4 regions of the Delftia tsuruhatensis genome follow, and region 1 is predicted to be linked to each of the others. Evidence: predicted binding sites of a transcription regulator. Region 1 holds the regulator's gene; each other region holds the start of a gene.
The links. The regulator FNR, encoded in region 1, switches genes on or off when oxygen is low (the NO sensors DNR and NnrR bind a similar motif). The targets are predictions, from matches to a motif close to TTGATNNNNATCAA.
Positions count from the first base shown of each region.

Region 2: a site for FNR is predicted at 1,976-1,989, ahead of cyoA (ubiquinol oxidase subunit II). Genes of this name have one in related genera too.
Region 3: a site for FNR is predicted at 2,179-2,192, ahead of L1Z78_RS21055 (FeoA family protein). Genes of this name have one in related genera too.
Region 4: a site for FNR is predicted at 2,214-2,227, ahead of L1Z78_RS20065 (MBL fold metallo-hydrolase RNA specificity domain-containing protein). Genes of this name have one in related genera too.

Region 1 covers NZ_LR813084.1:4,034,017-4,038,447, reverse strand. Annotated here, with positions in the region: gene ccoG (cytochrome c oxidase accessory protein CcoG) at 1-983, shown strand, start outside; gene L1Z78_RS18275 (FixH family protein) at 1,041-1,355, shown strand; gene L1Z78_RS18270 (hypothetical protein) at 1,535-1,822, shown strand; gene fnr (fumarate/nitrate reduction transcriptional regulator Fnr) at 1,905-2,624, opposite strand; gene hemN (oxygen-independent coproporphyrinogen III oxidase) at 2,785-4,167, shown strand; gene L1Z78_RS18255 (sulfite exporter TauE/SafE family protein) at 4,173-4,431, shown strand, end outside.
Region 2 covers NZ_LR813084.1:2,828,008-2,832,438, forward strand. Annotated here, with positions in the region: gene cyoB (cytochrome o ubiquinol oxidase subunit I) at 1-769, opposite strand, end outside; gene cyoA (ubiquinol oxidase subunit II) at 835-1,881, opposite strand; gene L1Z78_RS12840 (MFS transporter) at 2,189-3,526, shown strand; gene L1Z78_RS12845 (hypothetical protein) at 3,584-3,916, opposite strand; gene L1Z78_RS12850 (LysR substrate-binding domain-containing protein) at 3,983-4,431, opposite strand, start outside.
Region 3 covers NZ_LR813084.1:4,628,437-4,632,867, reverse strand. Annotated here, with positions in the region: gene L1Z78_RS21070 (amino acid permease) at 1-1,087, opposite strand, end outside; gene L1Z78_RS21065 (Lrp/AsnC family transcriptional regulator) at 1,224-1,694, shown strand; gene L1Z78_RS21060 (YkgJ family cysteine cluster protein) at 1,709-2,029, opposite strand; gene L1Z78_RS21055 (FeoA family protein) at 2,226-2,537, shown strand; gene feoB (ferrous iron transporter B) at 2,534-4,431, shown strand, end outside.
Region 4 covers NZ_LR813084.1:4,405,394-4,409,824, forward strand. Annotated here, with positions in the region: gene gorA (glutathione-disulfide reductase) at 1-667, shown strand, start outside; gene L1Z78_RS20065 (MBL fold metallo-hydrolase RNA specificity domain-containing protein) at 692-2,113, opposite strand; gene L1Z78_RS20070 (DUF3325 domain-containing protein) at 2,358-2,690, opposite strand; gene L1Z78_RS20075 (PepSY-associated TM helix domain-containing protein) at 2,687-4,348, opposite strand; gene L1Z78_RS20080 (iron transporter) at 4,345-4,431, opposite strand, start outside.

The sequences.
Region 1 (4,431 bases):
GCTGGACCTTCGAGAAGCTCTGGAAGAAGTTGCTCAAGCAGTTCCTGTGGATCGCCATCGCGCTGTGGACGGGCTTCACCTTCGTGGGCTATTTCGTGCCCATCCGCGAACTGGGAGCCGAGCTGCTGGCGCTGCAGGGCAGCTGGCAGATATTCTGGGTGCTGTTCTACGGCTTCGCCACCTATGGCAATGCGGGCTACATGCGCGAGCAGGTCTGCAAGTACATGTGTCCCTATGCGCGCTTTCAGAGCGCCATGTTCGACAAGGACACGATGATCGTCAGCTACGACACGGGCCGTGGCGAGCCGCGCGCGCCGCGCACCAAGAAGGTGGACCACAAGGCCCAGGGCCTGGGCGACTGCATCGACTGCAAGATGTGCGTGCAGGTCTGCCCCGTGGGCATCGACATCCGCAACGGCCTGCAATACGAGTGCATAGGCTGCGGCCTGTGCATAGACGCCTGCAACTCCATCATGGACAGGATGGAGTACCCGCGCGGCCTGATCCGCCTGACCACGCAGAACGCCATGGCCGGTGCCTGGCGGCGCGCCCAGGTGCTGCGCCGCATCTTCCGGCCCCGCGTGCTGATCTACTCGGCCGTGCTGGTCGGCCTGAGCACGGCCATGATCGTGAGCCTGGCGCTGCGCCAGTCGGTCAAGGTGGACGTGATCCGCGACCGGGCCTCGCTGTCGCGCATCGTCGCGGGCGGCAAGCTGGAGAATGTCTACCGCCTGCAGATCATGAACGCCACCGAGCAGGCCCAGCGCTACCGCATCAGCGCCCACGGCCTGGACGGCCTGGAGCTGGCCTCGGAGCAGGAGGTCGAGGTCGGCCCCGCCGAGACGCGCGGCATCGCGGCGCGCCTGCAGATTCCCTACGGTTCCGCCGAGCCGGGCTCGCACACCGTATTCTTCGACATCGATGCCGTGGCGGCAGGTGCGGGCCGGGCGTCCGAGAAGGCGGTCTTCCTGGTTCCCAGGTAATGTTCCCGGAACGCGCGGCGCATGCCGCGTGTGCCGCTTGAAAGAAAGAGGTTTCCCATGTCTTCGAGTCCCGCAGTCCCTTCGGCCGCCCCGTCCGCTCCGCACCCGGACGCCGGCAAGCCCTGGTGGAAGTTCGCCCATGTCTGGCTCGTGGTGGCCGGTCCGGCCGCCGTGGTGGTGGCCGGCGTGGTCACGGCCATCATCGCGATCAATGGGGCCGACCCCGTGATCGACCCCGACTACTACCGCAACGGCATCGAGATCAATGAACGTGCAGGCGGCGCGCGCGAAGTTCCCAAGAGCCTGGCGCCCGCCGTCACAGGCCGCAACCATGCGGCCACGCCGGCGTACGACCACCCCACGGACCGCTGAACGCCGCGCATCCTTGCAGGAGGCCGCAATGCGGCCTTTTTTTGCATGGTGAACCCCGTCTCCGGCATGCGCGACGGGTGAGGGTTTCCTACAGGCCGGCGGGGCTGCGTGGGGCTTGGCGGCATGCTTTGGCGGGGCGCACAATCAACGTGCCCCTCGACAGCCCAAGGAGATCGCTGATGTTGGCCCAACGCTGGATGTGGATTGCCTGGCCTGCCTTCCTGGCGGCCGCCGTGATGGAGATGCTGGTCTTTGCCTTCGTGGACCCGCTGGAGCTGCACTGGCTCGGCGACCTGGGCTGGTCCCGCCAGGGGATCTATACGCTGGCCTTCTTCGCGTTCTGGGCCGTGACCATGCTGTCCAGCCTCATGACCATCATGCTGGGCCGCTCGGCACGCGACCTCAACGACGGCATCGTCTCCGAGCCCGACCCGGATCTGGCCCTGCAGGGACTGGGACGCGACTGATCCGCTCCCCTGGTCACCCCGCAAGCAACAAGGCCCGCTTTCGCGGGCCTTCATCATTTCCGCAAGGGGCGTCTGGCATGCCCTACTGGCATTGCTGGCTGTTGACGATGCGCTTGAGCGCATCCGTGTCCAGGATGCGCAGGTGGCGCTGGCGCACCTCGATGATGTTCTCCTCGGCGAACTTGGAGAACGTGCGGCTGACGGTCTCCAGCTTCAGGCCCAGGTAGCTGCCGATCTCCTCGCGCGTCATGCGCAGCACCAGCTCGGACTTGGAAAAGCCGCGTGCATGCAGGCGCTGCACCAGGTTGAGCACGAAGGCGGCCAGGCGCTCCTCGGCGCGCATGCTGCCCAGCAGCAGCATGACGCCGTGCTCGCGCACGATCTCGCGGCTCATGACCTTGTGCACGTGGTTTTGCAGGGCCGTGACCTCGCGCGACAGGTGCTCGAGCTTGTCGAAGGGCATGACGCAGACCTCGGCATCCTCCAGGGCCACGGCATCGCAGGTGTGATGGTCGTTGACGATGCCGTCCAGCCCGATGATCTCGCCGGCCATCTGAAAGCCCGTGACCTGGTCGCGACCGTCCTCGGTGGCCACGCAGGTCTTGAAGAAGCCCGTGCGGATGGCATACAGCGAGGTGAAGGCCTCGCCGTTGCGAAACAGCAGGCCGCCGCGCTTGACCTTGCGGCGCGTGGCCACGATGTCGTCGATGCGCTGCATCTGCTCGGCATCCAGCCCCATGGGCATGCACAGTTCGCGCAGGTTGCAGTTGGAGCAGGAGGCTTTGATGGTCTGAAGGTTCATGGAGTAAACATCAGCGGCACAGTGGCGTGCCAGTGGTGACCTCGTGGATGGCGATGAGTTGGATCAAATTGTCGCAGCAGTGCCTCAAACAACTCTTGATGTGAGTCAAGGACGGGGCCGATGCCCTGCGGCACAGTCAAGGTATTAGAGGAAAAAACCCATGACCGCTGTCACCCCAGAGCTGCTGCGTCGCTTCGACGTACCGGGGCCCCGATACACCTCGTTCCCCACCGCCGACCGTTTCGTGGAGGCCTTTGGTGCAGAGGACTATATCCTGGCGCTGCAACAACGCAAATCGAGTACCGCAGCACGTGCCATGCCTTTGTCGCTGTATGTGCATGTGCCGTTCTGCGAATCGCTGTGCTACTACTGCGCCTGCAACAAGATCGTCACGCGCCACCATGACCGTGCTGCGGTCTACCTGGACTACCTGGCCCGCGAGATCGCCCTGCACACCGCCCACTGCGGCAAGGGCCAGGCCGTCAGCCAGCTGCACCTGGGCGGCGGCACGCCCACCTTCTTCTCGGACGAGGAGCTGCGCACGCTGATGGGCCTGCTGCGCGAGCACTTCAGGCTGGAGGCCGGGGGGGAGTACTCCATCGAGGTCGATCCACGCACCGTCACCGCCGAACGCCTGGCGGTGCTCAAGGAACTGGGCTTCAACCGCCTGAGCTTCGGCGTGCAGGACTTCGACGAGCAGGTGCAGATCGCCGTGCACCGCGTGCAGCCGGCCGCGCAGGTGTTCGAGCTGGTGGCCGCCGCGCGCCGGCTGGGCTTTGCCTCCATCAATGTGGACCTGATCTACGGCCTGCCCAGGCAGACGCCCGAGTCCTTCGAGCGCACGCTGGCGCAGGTCAACGCGCTGCGGCCGGATCGCATCGCCCTGTACGCCTACGCCCATCTGCCCGAGCGCTTCAAGCCGCAGCGGCGTATCGCTTCCGAGGATCTGCCCCAGGGCGCCGACAAGCTGGCCATGCTCTCGCGCTCCATCGCGGCTTTCATGGACGGCGGCTATGTCTATGTGGGCATGGACCACTTCGCGTTGCCCGAGGATGCGCTGGCCGTGGCCAAGCGCCAGGGGCGGCTGCACCGCAACTTCCAGGGCTACAGCACCCAGCCCGACTGCGACCTGATCGCGCTGGGCGTGTCGGCCATCGGCAAGGTGGGAGCCAGCTACAGCCAGAACGCCAAGACGCTGGAGGAGTACTACGACGCCATCGACGCCGGCCAGTTGCCCGTGGTGAGAGGCCTGGCGCTGTCGCGCGACGACCTGGTGCGCCGCGCCGTCATCATGGCCATCATGTGCCAGGGCGCCGTGCTGTTCGAGCCCATGGAGCAGGCCTGGCTGCTGGGCTTTCGCGAATATTTCGCGCCCGAGATGGCGGCGCTGGAGGATCTGCAGGACAAGGGCCTGGTGCAGATCAGCGACGAGGGCTTCCAGGTCACGCCCATGGGCTGGTACTTCGTGCGCGGCGTGGCCATGCTGTTCGACCGGTATCTGCAGGCGGACAAGAACCGGGCGCGTTTTTCGCGCATCATCTAGCCCCCATGCTGTTGTCGCTGCTCTGGACCGCCTTGATCATGGGGCTCGTTGGCGGGCCCCATTGCCTTGCCATGTGCGCCGCGCCCTGCGGCGTGGTCACTTCCGGCCAGGCGGGCGAGGGCCGTGGTGCCCAGCCCGTCACCGTCCACGGGCTGCAAAGTCGTCTGTGGCTGCGCACGGCGCTGTTCCATGGCGGGCGGCTGGCCGGCTATGCCAGCCTGGGCGCCGCCTCGGCGCTGGCCATGGAAAGCCTGTCGTGGCTGA
Region 2 (4,431 bases), 1.2 Mb from region 1:
GAATGGGGAACGAGGCCACGATCAGCGCGTTCGTGCACAGGGCGGTCCAGGTGAAGACGGGCATCTTCATCAGGTTCATGCCGGGTGCGCGCATCTTGATGATGGTCACGATCAGGTTGATGCCCGAGAGCGTCGTGCCGACGCCCGCCACCTGCAGGCCCCAGATGTAGTAGTCAAGCCCGACCCCGGGGTTCTGCGCGCCCAGGTTGGACAGCGCCAGCCAGCCGGAGGTGGAGAACTCGCCCAGGAACAGCGAGATCATCACCAGCACGGCGCCGCCCGTGGTCATCCAGAAGCTGAAGTTGTTCAGGAACGGGAAGGACACGTCGCGGGCGCCGATCTGCAGCGGCACCAGATAGTTCATCAGGCCGGTCACGAAAGGCATGGCCACGAAGAAGATCATGATCACGCCGTGGGCCGTGAAGATCTGGTCGTAGTGGTGCGGGGGCAGGTAGCCGAGGTTGTCGCCGAAGGCCATGGCCTGCTGCAGGCGCATCATCAGTGCGTCGGCGAAGCCGCGCAGCAGCATGACCAGACCGAGGATCATGTACATGATGCCGATCTTCTTGTGGTCGATGCTGCACAGCCAGTCGCGCCACAGCGGGCCCCAGAGGCGGAACTTGGTGAGCAGGCCCAGCACGCCGAGGCCGCCGAGCACCACGGCGATGAAGGTCACCAGCACGATGGGCTCATGCGCCATCGGGATGGAGTCCCAGGTGATTCGTCCCAGCAGCCAATGAGCCTGCGCCGGGGAGGTATGTTCAGACATATCGAGTCTCTTAGGTCGTTTGGGAGCGGGCGATGGCGTGGCCGCCGTCCGCCTCCGCTATCTGCTTATTGCTGTGCGCCAGCGGCCGAGCCGTCGCGCTGGTCCAGGAAGGCCACGACGCGGTCGGCGTTTTGCACCGTGCACACATCCTGGGGCAGGTTCATGCCCACGGCCTTGAGGTAGGCTTCACCGCCTGCGGCGTCGATGGCCATCATGTGGTGCATGCACATCTTGCCTTCTTCGACGCAGCGGTTGAGCACCTTGTCGTACAGGCCCTCATCCACGGATGCGAAGCGCTCGACCGGATTGCGCTCGCTGGGCTTGACCAGATTCAGGTAGGTGTCGCGCGTCAGGGCCTTGCCCTCGGACTTGGCCTTGGCCACCCACTGCTCGAACTCCTCGTCGCTCAGACCGTGGAACTTGAAGGTCATGCCCGAGAAGCCGGCGCCGCTGTAGTGCGAAGCCAGGCCGTGGAACACGCCAGGCTTGTTGATCACGGCGTTCAGCTCGGTCTGCATGCCGGGCATGGCGTAGATCATGCCGGCCAGGTCGGGAACGTAGAAGGCGTTCATCGTCGAGGTGGCGGTCAGCTTGAAGTGGATGGGCCTGTCCACGGGAGCGGCCAGCTCGTTGACGGTGGCGATGCCTTTTTCAGGGATGAAGAAGAGCCACTTCCAGTCCATGGCCACGACCTGCACCTCCATGGGCTTGACGTCGGTGCTCAAGGGCTTGGTGGCCGAGACGCGGTCCAGCGGACGGTAGGGGTCCAGCTTGTGGGTGCTGATCCAGGTGATGGCGCCCAGCGCAATGATGATCATCAGCGGCACGGACCAGATCACCAGCTCCAGCGTGGTGGAGTGGTGCCATTCGGGGTCGTAGCGGGCCTCCGTGTTCGACTGGCGGTACTTCCAGGCGAACAGCAGCGTGAGGATGATCACCGGGATGATGATGATCAGCATCAGCAAGGTGGCCGTGACCACCAGGTTGCCTTGCTGCGCGGCGATATCGCCGGCCGGGTTGAGCACGACGGCTTTGCTGCAGCCAGTGAGACTGGCTGCCAAAGCGGCCGCGGTGAGCCATGCAGGCCCACGGAGTTCCTTGATTTTTAGCATGCTAGGGGCGCGACAAGAGCGCGTTTACATAGAAACGCGGATTACAAGATCCGGGCAAATGTATTACGAAGTATAAATTTGTCCATTGGACATTTTGTCCAACGTCAAGGAGAAGGCGGGAACTTTCTGCTACCTGGCGGGGTGGACCGGGCGGGATGGGCCTGCCCCCCGGCCCGGAGACCGCATTTCGGGGCGGTGCGCAGCAGGATAAACACCGACATCGGCCAAGGTGAAACCGCCCTTGCGCCAGATCAAGCGAGGGCGTAGAACGGAGCCGTCAGTGAGACGAGACAAGGAGCATCCATCTATGAGCGGCCTCGACACAACTGCAAGCTTCCCCGCCGGAGGCTATGAGAGCAAGGAATCTCTGTCCCGCGCCGACACCCACGAGGATGTCACGCCCAACGAGATCGCGGTCGGCGTGATCATCGGGCGGTCCTCGGAGTACTTCGACTTCTTCGTGTTCGGCATCGCCTGCGTGCTGGTCTTCCCGGCACTGCTGTTTCCCTTCCTCTCCAAGCTCGACGGCACGCTGATGTCGTTCGCCATCTTCGCGCTGGCCTTCGTCGCGCGCCCGCTGGGCACGGCGCTGTCCATGGCCGTTCAGCGGCGATGGGGGCGCGCGACCAAGCTGACGCTGGCACTGTTCCTGCTGGGCGTGTGCACGGTGGGCATGGCCTTCCTGCCCAGCTATCAGCAGGCGGGCGTGAACGCCATCATCGCGCTGGCGGTGCTGCGCGTGGGGCAGGGCATTGCCCTGGGCGGATCCTGGGACGGCCTGCCGTCGCTGCTGGCCATGTCGGCTCCCAAGAACCGACGGGGCTGGTATTCGATGATCGGCCAGCTGGGCGCTCCCCTGGGCTTCGTGCTCGCGGCAGGCCTGTTCGCCTTCATCTATGCCCATGTCGATGCCGACGAGTTCCTCGGTTGGGGCTGGCGCTATCCGTTCTGCGTGGCCTTCGCCATCAACGTGGTGGCGCTGTTCGCGCGCCTGCGGCTGGTCGTGGGTCAGTCCTATACCGAACTGCTGGCCCAGCGTGAGCTGGAACCCATGGGCGTGCTGCCGCTGATGCGCGACGAAGGCCGCAACGTGGTGATCGGCGCCTTCGCGGCCCTGGCCAGCTTCGCGCTGTTCCACCTGGTGACCATCTTCCCGCTGTCCTGGATCTCGCTGTACTCGGACCAGTCGGTGAACCATGTGCTGGGCGTGCAGATCGTCGGCGCCCTGTGCGCGGCCGTGGCCATCATGGTCTCGGGCTGGCTGGCCGACCGTGTCGGTCGGCGCAACACCCTGGGCACCATGGCCTGCCTGATCGGCATCTTCAGCTTCCTGGCGCCCTGGCTGCTGGGCAGCGGCGCGGCCGGCAACAACGTGTTCATCATCGTGGGCTTCATCCTGCTGGGCCTGTCCTACGGCCAGGCCGCAGGCACGGTGACGTCCAACTTCCCCTCACGCTATCGCTACACCGGCGCGGCCTTGTCCTCGGACATGGCCTGGCTGGTAGGCGCCGCGTTCGCTCCGCTGGTGGCGCTGGGTGTGTCCTCGCGCTTCGGGCTGGTGGCGCTCGGTATCTATCTGCTGTCGGGTGCGCTGTGCACCCTGGCGGCGCTGGGCATCAACCGGGCCATCGAGACGCGCGACTGAACTGGCCCTCGCAAGCCAAAGGCCGGCTCTGCCGGCCTTTTTCGTTGTGCCTTCGCCTCAGGGGTTTTCACCGTAGCGCTGCTTGAAGTCGAATTCGAGCCTGTCGCAGTCCTGCACCGACTCAAACTGCTGCGTCTTGCGCTCGGCCTCGGGCCGCGCGGTTTCCTTGCGGCAGATCTTGATGGTTTCGCGCTCCACCCAGCGCGCCTCGCCCTCTGGCGTGGACAGCAGCTGGCCAGCCAGCATGAGTACAGCGAAAAAGGCCACGGGCAGGCCGATGAGCCAGGGCACGATGCTGCTTTTCGGTGGCTTGGCCGGATGGGACCCGTTGGCGCTGGCGGCGGGGGGCGGTTCGCTGGAATGAGGCTCGGGTGTCTGTGGTTGCGCCATGGTGTGCTTGCTGTGGTTCCGGCTGGCGATTATCCGGGGCGCCCGTCGCGCGCAGCCTGAGCGGGATCAGGGAACGGCGAGATCGCCTGTGCCAGCCATCTCCCCCATCTCCTGCGCCAGCCATTTCTCCAGCGCAAGAATGTCGGCCCTGCGGCCCAGATGGGGCGCCACCCACAGCTGCAGGTGCCGTGGACCGGGCACAAAGCCCAGTGGTGCCACCAGCCGGCCTGCTCGCAACTCTTCCTGCACCAGCATCTGCGGCACCATGGCCACACCCAGGCCGCAGGCGGCGGCCTGGATCAGCAGATAGAAATGTTCATAGCTTTCCTGCGGCGACAGCGGCACCGGCGGCGTGCCGGCCGCTGGCAAGCCTGCGGCGGCCTGCCAGTCGGACCAGGCTTCGGGCCGGGTTCTGGTGGCCAGCAGGCGGGCATTGGCGAGGTCGCCGGACCTGTGGATCGGCGTGGTGGCCAGGTAGTCGGGCGAGCAGACGGGTCCCACGCACTCGGTCACCA
Region 3 (4,431 bases), 590 kb from region 1:
GCATGAAGGATTGCTCGGGGTTGATGATGTTGAACAGGGTGGCCACGGCGATGCCCAGGCAGGACAGCAGCAGCGCGGGCAGCGGCACGCCGCGTGCATTCACGCGGCCCAGCACGGCGGGCGCATGGCCGGCGCGCGAGAGGCTGAACATCATGCGGGTGGTGATGTAGAGCTGGCTGTTCATGGCCGACAGGGCGGCCACCAGCACCACGAAGTTGACCACGCTGGCGGCACCGGGCAGGCCGATGATCTCCATCACCTTGACGAAGGGGCTGCCCTCCTTGCCGGCCGCGGCCCAGGGCACGATGGCCAGCATCAGCGCGATGGTGGCCAGGTAGAACACCACCAGGCGCACCATGGTCGAGCGGAAGGCGCTGGTGACGGCGCGCTGCGGGTCCTTGGCCTCGCCCGCGGCCACGGCGATCATCTCGATGCTCAGGTAGCTGAAGATGGCGATGATCACGCCCACCCAGGTGCCCCACAGGCCCTTGGGAAAGAAGCCGCCGTTGTCGACATAGTTGGCAAAGCCCACGCCCTCGGGGCGCGCGCCGAAGACCACCCAGGCGCCGATCACGATGAAGGCCGCGATGGCGACGATCTTGACCATGGAGAAGCTGTACTCCACGGCGCCGAAGGCCTTGACGCTCATCATGTTCACGCCGATCAGCGCGCCCGAGAAGATGACCACCCAGGCCCAGCGCGGCACCTCGGGGAACCAGTAGCCCATGTACAGGCCCACGGCCGTCACTTCGGTGCCCACGGCCAGCACCACGCAGGCCCAGTAGGCATAGCGCACCACGAATCCGGCCAGCGGGCTGACGTAGTGCTCGGCATAGGCGCCGAAGGAGCCGGAGGTCGGGTGGGCCACCGTCATCTCGGCCAGGCAACCCATGAGCAGCAGCGATATCACCGCGCCGATGGCATAGCTGATCAGCACGCTGGGCCCGGCGAAGCCGATGGCGAATCCGCTGCCCAGGAACAGGCCGGTGCCGACGGCACCGCCGATGGCGATCATGGTCATCTGTCCGGCGGACAGCTGCTGCTGGAGTCCGGCTTCGCGCTGGACGATGTCTTCGAAGGCAGGCATGGGGTGGGTCTCCGTCGTTGTAGGTGCTTCGGAGGCGGATGCTATTTGCCTATCCCGCAGGTGATTTAGTAGTTATCCCTAAATGCCGTTGATCTTGGATAAGTTATTCTGTGAAACATGAATTCATAGGTGGTTTATGCCAATCGAGATCGACAGAACCGACCGGCTGCTGATCCGCGCGCTGCAGGACAACGCGCGGCTGACCTCGGGCGAGCTGGCCCAGCGCGTGCATTTGTCGCAATCGCCGTCATGGCGGCGCATCAAGCGGCTGGAGGACGAGGGCGTGATCACCGGCTACCACGCGGCCCTGGACCGGCGCGCCATCGGCTTCGGCGTGCTGGCCTTCGTGATGGTGGCCATAGACCATCAGAACGAGGAGTCCTCGCGCATCTTCGAGCAGGCGGTCTGCGCCATTCCCGAGGTGGTGATGTTCCACGGCATCTCGGGTCCCGAGGACTTCCTGCTGGTCGTGGTCGCGCGCGACCTGGACGCCTACTCCGACCTGCTGCAGCGCCGCCTGCACCGCCTGCCGGGCGTGCGCCAGGTGCACACGCATTTCTCGCTGCAGGAGTTCAAGGGGCAGTTGGCCAATCTGCCGGTGGAGTAGGGCGGTCCGGGGCCTTACAGCAGTCCGCTGTCCAGTGCCGGCAGCCCGTGCCGCAGGCGCACGCGGTTGCAGGCATCGCTGCCGGCGGCGAACTCGCGGCAGGGCGAGGGGCGCCATTCGTAGATGCCGCAGTGGGCCTTCTCGCCCACCTTGCCGACCAGGGCCGCGCAGCGCGGGCGGGACCAGTCCGTGCCGCGCATGCGGCAGGTGTGGTCGGTGACTTCCTCGATCAGCCCGGCCGGCACGCGGCCGCCATGGTCCTGGGACTCGTGCACGGAAAAATCCACACGGAACGACGCGCAGCAGGCGCCGCAGCTCAGGCAGGGATGGGTCATGGCGTGGGGGTCTGGAAGGCGAAGGCCGTGTCGGCGTGTTGCCGCGATTGTGACGGCTGCGGCGCACCGAGCGGGGGCAGGGGGCAAAGGCCGGCAGCGCAAAACCCTGCCCCGCACTCCGATACCATGCGCGGGCCCGTCGCCAGGGTTCGATCAAAATCAAAATGAGAATAAAAATCAGTTGATACAACACGCCATGCATTCGATGAACCCAGGGACGGCGGCTGCGGCCTCCAGGTCCCTTGATGCGGCCGCCATCGGCCTTGATACGCTGCCGCGCCAGACGCCGGCCCATGTGGTCGGGCTGCAGCCCGCGCGCGACGCCTCCGAGCGGGAGCTGCTGCTGCGGCTGATGGAGATCGGCTTCCTGCCCGGCGAGCCCGTGCGCATCGTGGCCGCCGGCTTTCCCGGCGGCGATCCACTGGCCGTGCGCGTGGGCCAGGCCACCTTCGCATTGCGCCGCCACGAAGCGGCCCTGGTGAGGGTCTGTGCGCAGGAGGCCGCATGAGCACGCAGCCGTCTTCCAGACTCATCCAGCCGCTGCAGCCCGCCAAGGGGCCGGGGGGCAGCGATTCCGCGCTGCGCCTGGCCCTGCTGGGCAACCCCAACTGCGGCAAGACCGCTTTGTTCAACCTGCTGACCGGTGCGCGCCAGAAGGTGGCCAACTACGCGGGCGTCACCGTGGAGCGCAAGGAGGGCTGGCTGAATACGGCCAGCGGCCGGCGCGTGCGTGTTCTGGACCTGCCGGGCACCTACAGCCTGCATGCGCACAGCGAGGACGAGCGCATCACGCGCGACATCGTCGCGGGCCGGCATCCGCGCGAGGCGCCGCCCGAACTGCTGGTCTGCGTCACCGATGCCACCCACCTGCGCCTGAACCTGCGCCTGGTGCTGGAGGCTCGGCGCCTGGGCCTGCCCATGCTGCTGGTGCTCAACATGAGCGACATGGCCCGGCGCCAGGGCATCACCATCGACCGCGAGGCCCTGTCGCACGCCCTGGGCATGCCGGTGCTGTCCACCGTGGGCGTTCGCCAGGACGGCGCGCGCGAACTGCTGCAGTGGCTGGACGGGCCCGAGGCGCGCACCCTGGCCGCGCCGGCCGTGGCGCAGGCCGCGCAGGGCGATGCGCGCGAACAGGTGCTGGCGCTGCACCAGGAGGTGGCCCGCATCATGGCCGCCAGCGTGCAGGAGCCCGTGGTGGACACGCGGCGCGACGACCGCATCGATGCCGTGGTGCTGCACCCGCTGTGGGGCATGCTGCTGCTGGCGGCCACGCTGTTCCTGATGTTCCAGGCGGTGTTCAGCTGGGCGCAGCCGCTGATGGATGGCATAGAGGGCGGCGTCTCCGCCGTCTCGGCCCTGGTCAACGCGCACATGCCCGAGGGCGTGCTGCGCAGCCTGCTGGCCGATGGCGTGATCGCCGGCACGGGCGCCGTGCTGGTGTTCCTGCCGCAGATCCTGATCCTGTTCCTGTTCATCCTGGCGCTGGAGGATTCGGGCTATCTGCCGCGCGCGGCCTTCCTGCTGGACCGCGTCATGGGCAAGGTGGGGCTGTCGGGTCGCTCCTTCATCCCGCTGCTGTCCAGCTTCGCCTGCGCCGTGCCCGGCATCATGGCCACGCGCTCCATCACCAGCTGGCGCGATCGCCTCGTGACCATCATGATCGCGCCGCTGATGACCTGCTCGGCGCGCCTTCCCGTGTATGCACTGCTCATCAGCGCCTTCATCCCCGAGCGCACCGTGGGCGGTGTCTTCAACCTCCAGGGCCTGGTGCTGTTCGCGCTGTATGTGGCGGGCATCGTCAGCGCCATGGCCGTGGCCGGCGTGGCGAAGCTGGCGGGCCGCAGTGCCGGCCCCACGCCGCTGCTGATGGAGCTGCCCGCCTACCGCTGGCCCAGTCCGCGCAGCTTGGCCCTGGGCCTGTACGAGCGCGCGATGATCTTCCTGCGCCGCGTGGGCGGCATCATCCTGACCGTGAGTATCGTGCTGTGGTTCCTGGCCAGCTACCCGGCGCCGCCCGATGGCGTGACGGAAGCGGCCATCCGCTACAGCTTCGCGGGCCGCATCGGTGGCTGGCTGGAGGTGGTGCTGGCGCCCATCGGCTTCAACTGGCAGATCGCCATCGCCCTGGTGCCCGGCATGGCCGCGCGCGAGGTGGCCGTCAGCGCCATGGGCACGGTCTATGCGCTGTCCGCCGCCAGCGACGAGGCCATGGCCGAGCAGCTGGGCCCGCTGATCGCGCACACCTGGTCGCTGGCCACGGCGCTGTCGCTGCTGGCCTGGTTCGTGTTCGCGCCCCAGTGCATCTCCACGCTGGCCGCCGTGCGGCGCGAGACCAATGGCTGGCGCTATCCGCTGCTGATGACCGGCTACCTGTTCGCCCTGGCCTACCTGGCCAGCTT
Region 4 (4,431 bases), 370 kb from region 1:
CACCCCGAAGGCCGTGGTCCGCAACGCAGACGGCAGCCTGGACCTGCAACTGCAGGACGGCAGCCGCCACACCGTGGACTGCGTGGTCTGGGCCGTGGGCCGCAGGCCCGACACCTCGGGACTGAACCTGGCAGCCGCCGGCGTGGCGCTCAAGGACAGCGGCCACATCGCGGTGGACAAATACCAGGACACCAACGTGCCCGGCATCCATGCCGTGGGCGACATCACGGGCCGCATCGAACTCACGCCCGTGGCAGTGGCCGCGGGCCGGCGCCTGTCCGAGCGCCTGTTCAACGGCAAGGCCGGCGAGCACCTGGACTACGAGAACGTGCCCACCGTGGTCTTCAGCCATCCGCCCATAGGCACGGTGGGCCTGACCGAGCCGCAGGCGCGCGAGCGCTTCGGCGACGGCCAGGTCAAGGTCTACCAGTCGGCCTTCACCGCCATGTACACGGCCGTCACCCGCCACCGCCAGCCCGCGCGCATGAAGCTGGTCTGCGTGGGGCCCGAGGAGCGCATCGTGGGCATCCACGGCATAGGCTTGGGCATGGACGAGATGCTGCAGGGCTTTGCCGTGGCGCTCAAGATGGGCGCCACCAAGCGCGACTTCGACGACACCGTGGCCATCCACCCGACGGCGGCGGAGGAGTTCGTGACGATGCGCTGAAGGGTCGGATACGCGTGGAGGGCGCTACAGCGCGAAGGACTCCCCTTCACGCGGCACCACCACCTCGGCCGCCTCCCAGCCCGGCTGTCGGCGCAGGGCCTGTGCCAGAGCCTGTGATGCTGCCTCCTCGCCGTGTACCACGAAGGTGCGAGCGGGCGTGCGCTGCAAGGCCCCGGCCCATCCCAGCAGCGCCTTCTGGTCGGCATGGGCCGAAAAGCCTCCCAGCGTGTGGACGGAGGCCCGCACCGCGATATCGTCCCCCAGCAGCCGCACGCGCCGTTCGCCATCCACCAGCCTGCGCCCCAGCGTGCCCTGGGCCTGGAAGCCGGCGATCACCACCGCGCACTCACGGCGTCCCAGGTTGTTGTGCAGATGATGCATCACGCGCCCCGCATCGCACATGCCGCTGGCCGAGATGATCACGGCCCCGGCGCCCACACGGTTGAGCCGTATGGAGTCCTGCACATCGCTGACGAAATGGATGCGCAGCTTCTGCTGCAGCTGCCGGGCCTGCGCGAACAGCTGGCGCGCCTCCTCGTCGAACAGCGCGAAATGGCGCAACGTGATTTCCGTGGCCGCCACGGCCATGGGCGAATCCACGAAAATGTCCAACGTGCCCAGCCTCCCCTGGGCCGACAGCCTGAGAAAGTGGTAGAGCATCTCCTGCGTGCGGCCGACCGCAAAGGCCGGGATCACGACATTGCCGTGGACCAATGTGCGCTGTACCACGTCCACCAGTTCGTCCAGCGTGGACGGCATGTCCTTGTGCAGGCGGTCGCCGTAGGTGGACTCGATCAGCAGCACATCGGCTTCGTCGATGGGTACGGGATCGCGCAGGATGGGACGCCCCGGCTGCCCCAGATCGCCACTGGCCACGATCTTGCGCGTGACGCCCTGATCATCCGCCACCCAGATCTCCACGATGGCCGATCCCAGGATATGCCCCGCGTCGCGAAAGCGCGCCTTTACATGCGCATGGGCTGCGAACTCCTGGTCATAGGGCACGGTGCTCAGTTGGCGCATGCAGCGCTCCACATCGCGCAACGTGTAAAGGGGCCGGCGCACCTCGGCATGCGGACCATGCCCGCCGCAACGGCGCTTGCCTGCACGCTTTTCGCTGCGCTCGTACTCCATTTCCTGGATGTGGGCGCTGTCCTTGAGCAGCACCTCCAACAGGTCGGCCGTGGCGGGCGTGGTGTATATCGGCCCGTCGAAGCCCTGCGCGGCCAACCGGGGCAGCAGGCCGCAATGGTCTATGTGTGCGTGCGTCAGCAGCACGAAGTCGAGCTGCCGGGGATCGAAGGCAAATGGCTGGTAGTTGCTCTCCCGGGCCTCGCGCCCGCCCTGCACCATGCCGCAATCGATCAGGAAGCGGCAGCCCGGGATCTGCACCAGAAAGCATGAACCCGTCACTTGCCGGGCCGCGCCATGGAAGGTGATTTGCATTGGAATGGTGTTCCTTCAGGCGCCCCGGCTCCAGGCGGCATGCCCGGGCCGGGGCCCCGCAAATTCTTGCACAGGGCCCAGGCGCCGCAGCGCTCGCTCCATGACGCAGGTCAATGTCAGCCCCGAACGCCAGGGCCTCGCAGGCACTGGCCCAACAGGCTGCGCACCCCGTGCGCTGGATCCACCCATGGTCCAACGCAGCATGCCTGCCGCCTCTCAACGAGAAAAGGCCTGTCGCGAAGGCTCAGAGCGCCACGGCCCAGGCCAGCACGCCGGCGGCCACCGCCACGGGCGCCGCGCGGCGGCCCCACTGCGGGGCGTAGGTCAGCAGCAAGGCCAGCGCCATGGCGGCGAAGGTCAGCAGGCCCAGCCAGGCGGCCACGGCCACCGAAGGCCCCCAGCGCAGCAGGCAGGGTGCCAGCGACACGGCCAGCAGCGCGAAGCCGGCCCAGCGGCAGGCCTGCTGGCGCGCGGGCTGAAGTTGCTCGGTGCCCAGCTGGCCCGTGTGCCGATCCATGGACGCGGCGATGACGGTGAAGGCCGCGAAGGCCAGCAAGATTGCGGCGAGGGCCATCATGATGCGCGCTCCATGGATTGGACTGCTGCCACAGGCGCCATGTTCTGCGCTTTGCGTGCCGCCTTCTGGGCAGCGGCAGCGGATTCGCCGCGCAGCAGCCACCAGGCCACGCTGGCGTGGATGGCGGCCAGGGCCAGCAGCAGCAGGTGGAAGTTGGCGATGCTCCACTGGCCATCGAGCACGCTGGCGGCCAGCGATGCGCCGCCGTCCAGCATGCCCAGCAGCGGCAACAGCGCATACATCAGCGCGGCCAGGCCCATCTGCTGCAGCCAGGCATTGCGGTGCGAGACCAGCAGTGGATGCAGCAGGCACAGCAGCCATACCAGGAAGAAGCCGTTGATCTCCCAGTCGGCCCGGCCCTGCATGGGTACGGGCAGCAGTCGATTGAGCCAGAAGTAGCTGGCCACGGCCACCGACAGGCCCGCGATGGAGCCCACGTTGAGCACCTCGACCAGGCGGTGGCCGACGGGCGTGCGGCCCAGCTTGCGCCGCTCTGGCAGGCGCTTGACCACCCACAGCACCATGCCCGATGCGGCCATGCAGGTGCCGATCAGCCCGCTGAGCAGCAGCAGCCAGCGCACGGCGGGCTCGGCGAAGCGGCCCAGATGCACGCCCGAGACCACATTGCCCGTGGCCCGCACCCAGGAAATGGGCTGTGGCTGCGGCCGCTCGCGCATCTGGCCCGTGATGCCGTCGAACAGCAGGCTGTCGGGCAGGCCCCGGTTGACCAGGCTGTCCGCTCCGCCTTCGCGCAGCTCGATGGTGGCGTGCGAGGTGCCCGGCGCGTTGACCGTGATGCTGCCCACGCCATGCTCGGGCCAGCGGCGGCGGGCCTCGGCCATCATGGGCGCGATGTCGGCCAGCTCCGCTGCCCGGGGTGCCTCGCCCCCTTCCTTGCGCCCACCGCCCTGCCCCAGGGCCGGCGGCAGCCCGCGCGAGGCGCGCACGTCGGCGAAGTAGGCATTGGTGTCGCCGTCGTAGGCGGCCTGTATGCCCCAGGGCATGAGCATGAACATCAGCAGCACCAGGCCGCTGAAGGTGATGACGATATGAAAGGGCAGCGCCAGCACCGCCGTGGCGTTGTGCGCATCCAGCCACGAGCGCTGGCCCTTGCGCGGGCGGAAGGTGAAGAAGTCGCTGAAGATCTTCTTGTGCGTGATCACGCCGCTGATGATGGCCACGAACATCATCATGGTCGCGAAGCCCACGATCCAGCGGCCCCAGATGCGCGGCATGGCGTGCAGCTCGAAATGGAAGCGGTAGAAGAAGTTGCCGCCGCGCGTCTCGCGCGGCTCCAGCTTCTCGCCCGTGGCCGCGTCCAGCTCGGCACGCCTGGTGCCGGCGCGTCCGGCGGGCGCGCCCTTGTCGCGCCACGAGGCCTCGACGGCCACCTGGCGCGGGCCGGGCAGGCTCAGCGTCCAGGTCGCTGCCTCGGGGGCGAGTCGCCGCATGGTGGCCAGCGCGCGCTGCGCGGTCTCGGGGCCTTGCACCGAGCCGTGCAGCTCGGGCCGCATCCAGTCGTTGATCTCGTCGCGGAAATAGCTGAGCGTGCCCGTGAAGAACACCGCATACAGCAGCCAGCCCAGCAGCAGGCCGCTCCAAGTGTGCAGCCAGGACATGGACTGGCGCAGTCCCTCGGGTTTGCCGTCGACCCTCATGCCGCCGCTCCGCCGGCCAGCACCCAGGCCAGCAGGGCAAGGCCCGCGCCCGGCAGGCAGATCACGGCCCAGGCGCGCCAGGC